3 regions of the Pseudoalteromonas sp. PAB 2.2 genome follow, and region 1 is predicted to be linked to each of the others. Evidence: predicted binding sites of a transcription regulator. Region 1 holds the regulator's gene; each other region holds the start of a gene.
The links. Region 1 encodes ArgR, which controls arginine synthesis, uptake and breakdown. Its sites were predicted from a motif close to ANTGAATANNTATTCANT; they were not measured.

Region 1 (3,179 bases):
TTGTGACGCACTCAAAAGAAGAAGCGTTTGCCTTTGCTGATACGCTTGCGGTGATGCACGGTGGAAAAATAGCGCAACAAGGCACTCCCGAGCAGTTATTTAGCCAACCTAACTCAAAGGAGGTTGCAGAGTTTCTTGGTACGGGCATATACTTAACGGCAAAAGTCTTAACGCCAACTGAATATGAAACGACGTATGGTGTCATACATTCGCTAACCGAAAGCAAGCATCAAGGTCAACACGGTGTGGTGTATGTACGACCTCATCATATTAAGTTATGTGAGGCAGAGCACGGCGATGTAAGTAGTCAAGCCATACTCAACAGACGTTTTATCGGTACGCGTTATGTGTATAAGGTACGTATTGCTGGGCAGGAGCTAGAAGTTGCTGCCGAAAATGATCGTGTACTAGCGGTCGAGCAACCAGTAAAAATAAAAATAATGCCACATACGGTCAATTTTTTCGAAGATTAAACAGAACGTTATAATCCTGAATTCCTTGTCTGTATGTTTGATAACGAGTAGCTAAGGATTCATTATGGCGCAAGCGCAATCTGGGATTTGTGCTGAAGCAAACTTACACGGTTTGCACCTGTTTTTTAATGTTTATGATGGTCACGATGAGTCATTACGCAAAAAACTTAAACGCGTAAGCGTCATTCAAGACGAGTTTGCAGACCAATTCTCTGAAGCCATGTTGTCATGTGTGGTTGCGCTTGGTGCGCAGTACTGGCCGCATATACTGCCAGAGTTTATTCCAAGCCAATTACAAAGCTTTCCAAATGTGACGCACAGTGAGCACGTCATGAGTGCGCAGCCATTCGATTTGTTTGTGCAAATTCGCTCTGATCGTGAAGATGTAAATCACCTTTTTGCTCTACAAATCATTAAATTATTTACACCTGATGTTGAGCTGGTGGAACAAGTTCGTAACTTTCGCTTTTTAGATGGCCGTGATTTTAATGGCTTTATTTATGCGGGAGACACTCCGCATGGGCGACAAAAGCGAAGCGCCGCACTGATTGATAAGCCGGGTCATTTTGAAGATCAGGGAAGTTATATTCATGTGCAGCGTTTTGTGCATGACCTAAGCGTGTGGCAACATTTGTCGTTATCTGAGCAAGAGCAAATCATGGGGCGTACACGTCTTGATAACACGTTAATAATGCCAGCTGTTGAAACGAGTCATGCAGTACGAAGTGAATTAAAAGATGAAAAGGGTCAGCCTCTCATACTCAATCAAAGCATGCCGTTTGGTGACGTTCATAAACAGGGCATTTTAATGGTGTCGTGTGCAGCGCAAGGTGATGCGTTTGAACAGGTACTCAAAAGCCGATTAGGGCTGGGCGAATGTTATGACCATTGGCTCGATTTTACACAAGCCGACATGGGGTCTGCATTTTTCGCCCCGTCAGTAAACTTTTTGAAGCAGCTTTAACGTTAAACTGTATCGAATAATGTTCTAACACGGTCTAGCGTGACATCGATTTCAGAAATTTTTGCAGGGGCGATAAAAATAGTGTCGTCGCCTGCAATTGTACCCAGTACACCGTCTGCCTTACCTAATGAATCCAGTAATCGGGCAATCAGCTGTGCAGCCCCTGGGCTGGTACGAATAATAATCATCATTTCGTTGTGCATGATGTCGATAACAAGCTGACGAAGAGGGCTCTTTGCAGTTGGCACACCCATTTCGGCAGGTAAACAATACACCATCTCTTGTTTTGCATTGCGTGTGCGTACAGCGCCAAATTTACTCAACATGCGTGAGACTTTACTTTGGCTAATATTATCAAAGCCTTGGTCTTTTAATGCTTCGACAATCTCACCTTGTGAGCCAAAGTTTTCTTCTTTTAATAACGATTTAAACGCTTTGATCAGTGCTTCTTGTTTGTCTTGTGGTTGCATGTTGTCGTTTCTTTTATTCATCAAATATGAAGTAATTCTACACAATTCTGCATAGTTATGCAGTATTTGTTTGCATTTGTCGTCCAAATACCGTCACGTTACAGCTAAGTTTACAACTATGGTCGAAATTATACGCGAAATAAGCAGGATAAATTTGTTTTTAGTCGCTAATTTCATTATCTTTAGGGCCACAAATATTTCCTACCTCAAATTACGGAGAATTCCAATGAAAGTTGCTGTTTTAGGCGCAGCTGGCGGTATCGGCCAAGCATTGTCTTTATTATTAAAAACAAGTTTACCTGCAGGTTCTGAATTATCGTTATACGATGTTGCCCCTGTTGTTCCTGGTGTAGCGGTTGATCTTTCTCACATCCCAACTGACGTTAAAGTTGAAGGCTTTGGTGCAGACAGCTTGGACGCTGCATTAGTAGGTTGTGATATCGTTCTTATTCCAGCGGGTATGCCACGTAAGCCGGGCATGGACCGTGCGGACCTTTTCAACGTAAACGCAGGTATCATCAAAACATTAGCTGAAGGCATCGTTAAAAACTGTCCTAAAGCGTTAGTAGGTATCATCACTAACCCAGTAAATGGCACTGTGCCAATCGTTGCTGAAGTATTCAAAAAAGCGGGTACTTACGATGCTAACCGTGTATTCGGTATTACGACTCTTGACGTGATCCGTTCTGAAGCGTTTGTAGCTGAGCTTAAAGGCTTAAGCGCAACTGACGTTAAAGTCCCTGTTATTGGTGGTCACTCTGGTACAACAATTCTGCCACTTCTTTCACAAGTTGAAGGCGTTACTTTCACTGATGAAGAAGTTGCAGCACTTACTCCACGTATCCAAAATGCAGGTACTGAAGTTGTTAACGCTAAAGCTGGTGGCGGTTCAGCAACACTTTCAATGGGTGCCGCAGCGGCTCGTTTTTGTATGTCTTTAGTGAAAGGCTTACAAGGTGAAGACGTGGTAGATTACGCATACGTTGCTGTTGAAAATGGTGATGCTGCTTACTTCGCACACCCAGTACGTTTAGGTAAGAACGGTGTTGAAGAAATTCTTTCTTACGGTGAGTTAAGTGCATTCGAAGAGCAAGCTAAGAACGACATGCTAGCGACACTTAACAAAGACATCCAAGAAGGTGTTGATTTCATCAACGGTTAATCTCGATTGATGCTAAGCGCTTCACATGCATGTTGAAGCGCTTAAAACAAAAAAGCCTGCAATTGCAGGCTTTTTTAATGGCTCGAATAAAGTATCGCTTAGTGATCGCG
Region 2 (3,179 bases), on a different contig from region 1:
GCGTTCTTTTGTATCGCGTACACGTTTAACCCCTGCGCAATACGATTACCAGCCTACCGTGGTGTTTAGAGTTGTGTTAGCGAATCCGCTTACGTCAAAGGCTATATTAAAAGATATTCTTGCAGAGCAAAAAGAACTGTCTAAAACAGATCCTGTATTTAAAAAGTATTTAAGTAAGTACATGGATTAGGTGATATAAATAAGTAAAAAGGAGCTTGAAAGCTCCTTTTTTTATACCAATTTGCGTATTTCAATGAGCAAGGTTGAGGCAATAAAAGCTCGTTGATAACAATGCAAAAATTTCGTTATTTAGGTATTCTCGGCAATTGCTCCTGCATTGCTCCTGCATTGCTCTACCTTCTGCATCTATGCAGTCGTAAATCAGCAATTTTTAACGCAGTTAGCGACTGGTTTAATCCCTCAAAATGATTAAAAATTATTGCAAAATGGTATTATGCCTTTTGAAAACAGCTAGCCTTAATCATTTCACTGATGATCTGTTGCGATGGTTTGATTTTTTCCATGGCTAAAAACTCATCAGGCTGATGTGCTTGGTTGATTGACCCTGGCCCCATAACAATCGTTTCACAGCCTAATTGTTGAATAAACGGCGCTTCGGTGCAGTAGTTAACTGCAACCGCAGGTTGGCCTGACACCTTTTCTGCCAGTTTTACTAAAGCGCTATCTGTGCTGCCGCTGAATGCAGGTATTGGGTCGTGTAAGTCAATAACGCTGACAGCGTTTGGATACTCAGTATTTATTTCATTGGCTGCATTAATCAAAATGGCTTGCAGCTCTTGTACGCTTAAACCGGGTAGTGGGCGCATATCAATGTGCATTTCACAGCAGCCACAAATACGGTTTGCGTTATCGCCGCCATGAATATGACCTAGGTTTAATGTTGGGTACGGTATTACAAAGTGCTCAACTGAATATTTATTCTTTAATTCGTCTTTAATGATTAACAGTTTTGTAATCATTTTATGCATGACTTCGATGGCATTTAAGCCTCGCTCAGGGTCTGAGCTGTGACCCGAACGACCCACAACGCGAATCGCTGAACTCATGTGGCCTTTATGAGTAAACACCGGTGTCATGTCTGTTGGCTCGCCAATAATACAGCGCGCGGGCTTTAAATTAGGGTGGCGACATATTTGCTGAGCACCCGCCATTGTCGTTTCTTCATCGGCTGTGGCTAAAATTAATAAAGGCTCTGTTTGCTGGCTTGCATCAAGCTCACTAATGGCCTGCAGTACAAAAGCAAAAAAACCTTTCATATCAATGCTGCCTAAACCGAATAACTTGTTGTCATGCTCGCTTAATTTAAACGGATCATAATTCCAGCGGCTGTCATCAAATGGCACGGTATCGGTGTGGCCCGCTAACATCAGTCCCCCTTCACCTTCACCCCGTCTCGCTAATAAATTAAAGCGACCTTTGCCATGCTCAAGCTCTGTAATTTCGCAGCTAAAGCCTAAGGTTTCGCACCAATTGGCAAGTAAGGTAATGACCTCTTTATTGCTCATGCATAAAGAGTCTTCAATTGCACTAATTGAAGGCGCAGCAATCAATTGTTGATACATCGATAAAAAAGAGGGAAGCGACATAAAAAAATCCAAAAATAATTATTCAATCTAATTGCATAACAATATAAAAGTATTTATTATGAATATCAATTCACTTTTTGAGCATAAATATACTTTAAAGTAGCGTATGAACACAAAACGACGATAACCTTATTTCATTACTTTAGATAGTGTTTTTATTCGCTAAACAGCGAGTAGTTTTAAATGTGTAAATAGATAAGTTAAATAGGTAAAACCAAGCAATGAATGTAGTGATTATTGGCGCAAGTGGATATAGCGGCGCAGAGCTTGCGAGTTTAGTCGCCAAGCACCCACAACTAACTTTAAAGGCATGTTATGTCTCTGAGGGCAGCTTAGATAAAAATAAGTGTTTAAGTGACTTATATCCTGAGCATTTAGGGCTTTTAGACCATCCATTACAGCCATTAACAGCAGCCGCTTATACCGACATCGAACAGCATGCTGATTACGTGTGTTTATGTACAGATCATGAAGTGAGTGTTGACCTTGCTCCTCGATTTTTAGCAATGGGTAAAAAAGTATTCGATTTATCAGGCGGCTTTCGTTTAGCTGGGAATGAGGATTACCTCACTTACTATGGCTTTGCGCATCAGCATCCAACGCTTTTAACACAAGCAGCCTATGGACTAGCAGAGTGGAATGCGGATGCAATCAGTCAGGCAAATTTGGTTGCGGTTGCAGGCTGTTATCCTACAGCCGCACTTAACTCATTAAAACCATTGAAAGAAGCCGGCTTATTAGCAGAGCAAACAATTATTATTAATGCCGTGTCAGGCGTCACGGGGGCGGGTAGAAAAGCGAGTGTTAATACGCATTTTTGCGAAGTATCACTTGCGCCTTATGGGTTATTTAACCACAGGCACACACCTGAAATTGAACAACATTTAGGCCATCCTGTGTTATTTACCCCGCATTTGGGGAATTTTCCGCGGGGAATTTTAGAAACTATTTATGTGCAATTAAAACCCGGTGTAACACCAGAGCAAGTAACAGAAGCGTATCAGGTGTTAGCCGATGAACCGTTGATTCGTTTACTTGGAAGCAAAATACCCAGTATTAAAGGCGTTGCTAAACAGCCGTATGTTGATATTGCGTGGCAACAAAAAGGCGAACAGCTCATTGTTATGTCGGCCATTGATAACCTGTTAAAAGGGGCGGCTGGGCAAGCATTGCAATGTATTAATTTAGCGATGGGTATACCTCATCATACCGGATTAGTAGGAGCGTTATGATGAAAACATGGGTCATTAAAATTGGCGGTGCGGTATTAAATACTGCCGATGCTGCAAAAGCCCTATTTGATGTTTTAATCTCACAACAGCAAGCTAACTTTGTGATTGTTCATGGTGGGGGTGCATTAGTTGATGCATGGCTTATGGATGCGGGATTCGCCAGTGCTAAGCACCAAGGTTTACGTATCAGTCCAAAAGAACAAATGCCATACATCGTTGGGGCGTTAGCTGGCTGTGCTAATAAACAACTAATGAGTCAAGCCATTGCCTCGGGTCATAAACCTGTGGGTATGAGCCTTTATGAAGCCGGTGTTGTGGTTAAGCAAAAATTAAAAGCGTT
Region 3 (3,179 bases), on a different contig from region 1:
ACTTGTGCGAGTAAAATTCGACCATCAACCCCTTTTAAGCTGCCTTCAAATGCCGCATACTTTTTGCGAACATCACGGAAGTACGCAGCAATTTCTTCAAGTTGATTTAAATCGAGTTCAGTATCGCGCTCTGTGCCTTCAACAATTGACACAATTGTTTCAGTGGCACTGTGGCCATACGTCATACTCATTGACGATATTGCGGTATCAAGCATATCAATACCTGCATCAATTGCTTTTTGATATGTTGCAGTGCTAAGCCCTGTAGTCGCATGACATTGCATAGCAATCGGAATTGAAACTGTCTCTTTCAACCCTTTAATGAGTTGCTCACACTCATACGGTTTTAATAAACCCGCCATATCTTTAATACAAATAGAGTGACAACCAAGCTCTTCTAATTGTTTAGCAAGTTTTAACCACATATCAAGCGTATGAACAGGGCTTACCGTATACGAAATAGTCCCTTGCGCGTGCGCTCCCACTTTAACAGCCGCTTTAATCGCCGTTTCTAAGTTACGTACATCATTCATCGCATCGAAAATACGGAATACATCAACACCATTTTTATGGGCGCGTTCAACAAATTTTTCAACAACGTCATCAGCATAGTGGCGATAACCTAAAAGGTTTTGACCGCGTAATAACATTTGCTGTTTAGTGTTTGGCATTGCCGCCTTTAGCTCACGGATACGCTGCCAAGGGTCTTCACCTAAATAACGGATACAGGAGTCAAAAGTAGCTCCCCCCCATGATTCAATAGACCAATAACCTGCATGATCAAGCTTTTCGGCAATAGGCAGCATATCATCTAGGCGCATACGCGTTGCTAAGAGAGATTGATGCGCATCACGCAATACTAATTCGGTTAGTTTTAATTTAGCCATGTTCAAGCTGCTCCGTTATTGTTGTTTATTTCTAAATTGAGCGATAGCAGCGCTGATAGCTGCAATATGTGCCGGTGGTACCCCTTGCTGAGGCTGTAATTTTGCGGTTCGGACTGGAACTGAGCTCGCAGAGTTTTCAAATCGCCCCAACAATTTCGACATCAGCAGTACGGCTGAAATCAAAATACTGAGAAAGATAAATACACCCACCATACCCGTTAGCATTAAGCTGGCTGCGGTTGTAAGTAAGCCACCAATATCCATACTGCTCCCCTCGCTACTCAGAATAAAAAAACACTTAAATTGAATATTTATACACTCATAATAACAAACAAAACTTATTTTTAAAGCTTTATTGTCAATTGGTAAAACCAATTAATTACAGGGTAACACATCAAACAATTAATTAACACCAAGCCATTACGGCAATTAACTACCCAATATAGACGATAAAAATACTCAATATAGTCAAAAGTTATATGTAAAAATAGTTAACTGTGTAACGTAGCAGCGTAAAAATCAGCTAAAGCAAGGGGTTTGGTAACTTGTATGCCATACAGGTTAAATTGGTCTTACCAAGAAAACATACTCACAGGCGTCCACTTTCAGCATAGAAGTTGAAAAATTATCACTATGAATAAGTTACATGATCACTCGTAATAATTACCAAACGACACGCCACAAAAAAAACCGAAAAAAAACTAACAAATTGAAAAATAAGGACTTTAAAACTTTGGTATGGAACTCGCTTCAGTCTAATCAACCGAAACGAAATTAAATAACCAAGGAGAACATTATGTTACGCTGGACAGTTACTTTTTTAGTTATAGCGCTAATCGCTGCAGTGTTAGGTTTTGGCGGTATTGCAGGGGCCGCAGCAGGCATAGCTAAAATCATATTTTTTATATTCTTAGTTTTACTTGTTATTTCACTTATATCAGGTGCTCTTAGAGGCAATGTACCTAAGTAATAACAAACCAACAGCAATTTACTTTACTAATTTATTTACAAGGAATTTCATTATGAAAAATTCAACTTTAAAAGCAGCTACTATCGCCCTATTTTCAGCTTTATTTATTATGGGGTGTGAAGACAACACAGCAGAAGAAGCTGGTGAGCGCATTGATGAAGCAGTAACCGACGCTCAAAATGCAGTAGAAGATGCATGCGAAGAAGTTAAAGAAGGTGTAAAAGCAGAAGAAACTAACTGCTAAAAATAGAGACTTTACGAAAAAAAGCGGCTTTATAAGTCGCTTTTTTTCGTAAAGCATTGGTATTTTTGAAAAACATATACAAAATAACGAAGTATTTTTTTACTTTTACCTAATATGTATACTAAGCTGATATTGCTAAGAATGGACTATCAGCAGTATTCCATTGTTTTCTAGCCAACTATAATTTATTGGGAGATAACAATGTTAACCAGCAAACTATCTAATGCTATAAGATTAGCAATTAGTACAGGCTTCGTGTCATCAGTTTTACTGTATGCACCAACAAGTTCAGCCGAAGAAGAAACTGAAGCAAAAAAAGATCTCGAAGTGATATCAGTCACCGGTAGTCGGATTAGACAACCTGGTGCGGTCTCTGCAAGCCCTATTGTTTCAATTGGAGAAAAAGAACTAGGTTATCAACAAGAACCTGAAGTAGAGCAAATCCTTAGAACCCTTCCCTCTACAATCCCTGGAGACGGTAGTAACGTAAATAATGGCTCTGGCGGTGCAGCAACCATTAACTTAAGGGGCTTAGGTTCACAACGCTCTTTAGTGTTAATGAATGGTCGCCGGATGATTCCATACAACTATAATGGGTCTGTTGATAGCTCAACAATCCCCACAGCCCTCATTGAAAGAATTGACATTATTACCGGTGGTGCTTCTGCGGTATACGGCTCAGATGCGATTGCAGGTGCTGTGAATGTAGTCTTAAAAGATGACTTCCAAGGCGTTGATTTAGACTTTAAGCACTCTGAAACAGGTGATGGTGATGGCGATAAAGACAGCATAGCTCTGACAATCGGCTCTAATTTAGAAGATGATAAAGGCAATGTGGTTCTCTCTTTAGGCTGGAGCCAACGTGATCAAATCTTACTGGGTGACCGTCCGTTGGGCCTACTCGGTATAGAAACTAAAACAGGTGCTAACTACGAGCAATTCCTCAATGGTGAACCCCCAATTCCAGCACCAGCAGATTGTAGCGGTCCAAACTCTGTTGAAAGTGGCGGTTCAACAACTGCATTCCCTACAAGATTTGCGATTGTAGGTGCGGGTACAACAGGTTCTGGGCAATTTA

Region 2: the regulator ArgR is predicted to act here: its motif matches at 1,665-1,682, upstream of argC (N-acetyl-gamma-glutamyl-phosphate reductase).
Region 3: the regulator ArgR is predicted to act here: its motif matches at 1,190-1,207, upstream of BWD47_RS08895 (OadG family transporter subunit).

Annotation. Positions count from the first base shown of each region.
Region 1 is NZ_LYPI01000026.1:2,010-5,188, reverse strand. It holds gene BWD47_RS19190 (ABC transporter ATP-binding protein) at 1-473, shown strand, start outside; gene BWD47_RS19185 (Dyp-type peroxidase) at 538-1,437, shown strand; gene argR (transcriptional regulator ArgR) at 1,440-1,907, opposite strand; gene mdh (malate dehydrogenase) at 2,134-3,069, shown strand; gene ispB (octaprenyl diphosphate synthase) at 3,168-3,179, opposite strand, start outside.
Region 2 is NZ_LYPI01000013.1:100,830-104,008, forward strand. It holds gene panP (pyridoxal-dependent aspartate 1-decarboxylase PanP) at 1-190, shown strand, start outside; gene argE (acetylornithine deacetylase) at 453-1,607, opposite strand; gene argC (N-acetyl-gamma-glutamyl-phosphate reductase) at 1,829-2,839, shown strand; gene argB (acetylglutamate kinase) at 2,839-3,179, shown strand, end outside.
Region 3 is NZ_LYPI01000010.1:86,540-89,718, reverse strand. It holds gene oadA (sodium-extruding oxaloacetate decarboxylase subunit alpha) at 1-887, opposite strand, end outside; gene BWD47_RS08895 (OadG family transporter subunit) at 903-1,151, opposite strand; gene BWD47_RS08890 (DUF1328 domain-containing protein) at 1,684-1,857, shown strand; gene BWD47_RS08885 (hypothetical protein) at 1,910-2,101, shown strand; gene BWD47_RS08880 (TonB-dependent receptor domain-containing protein) at 2,303-3,179, shown strand, end outside.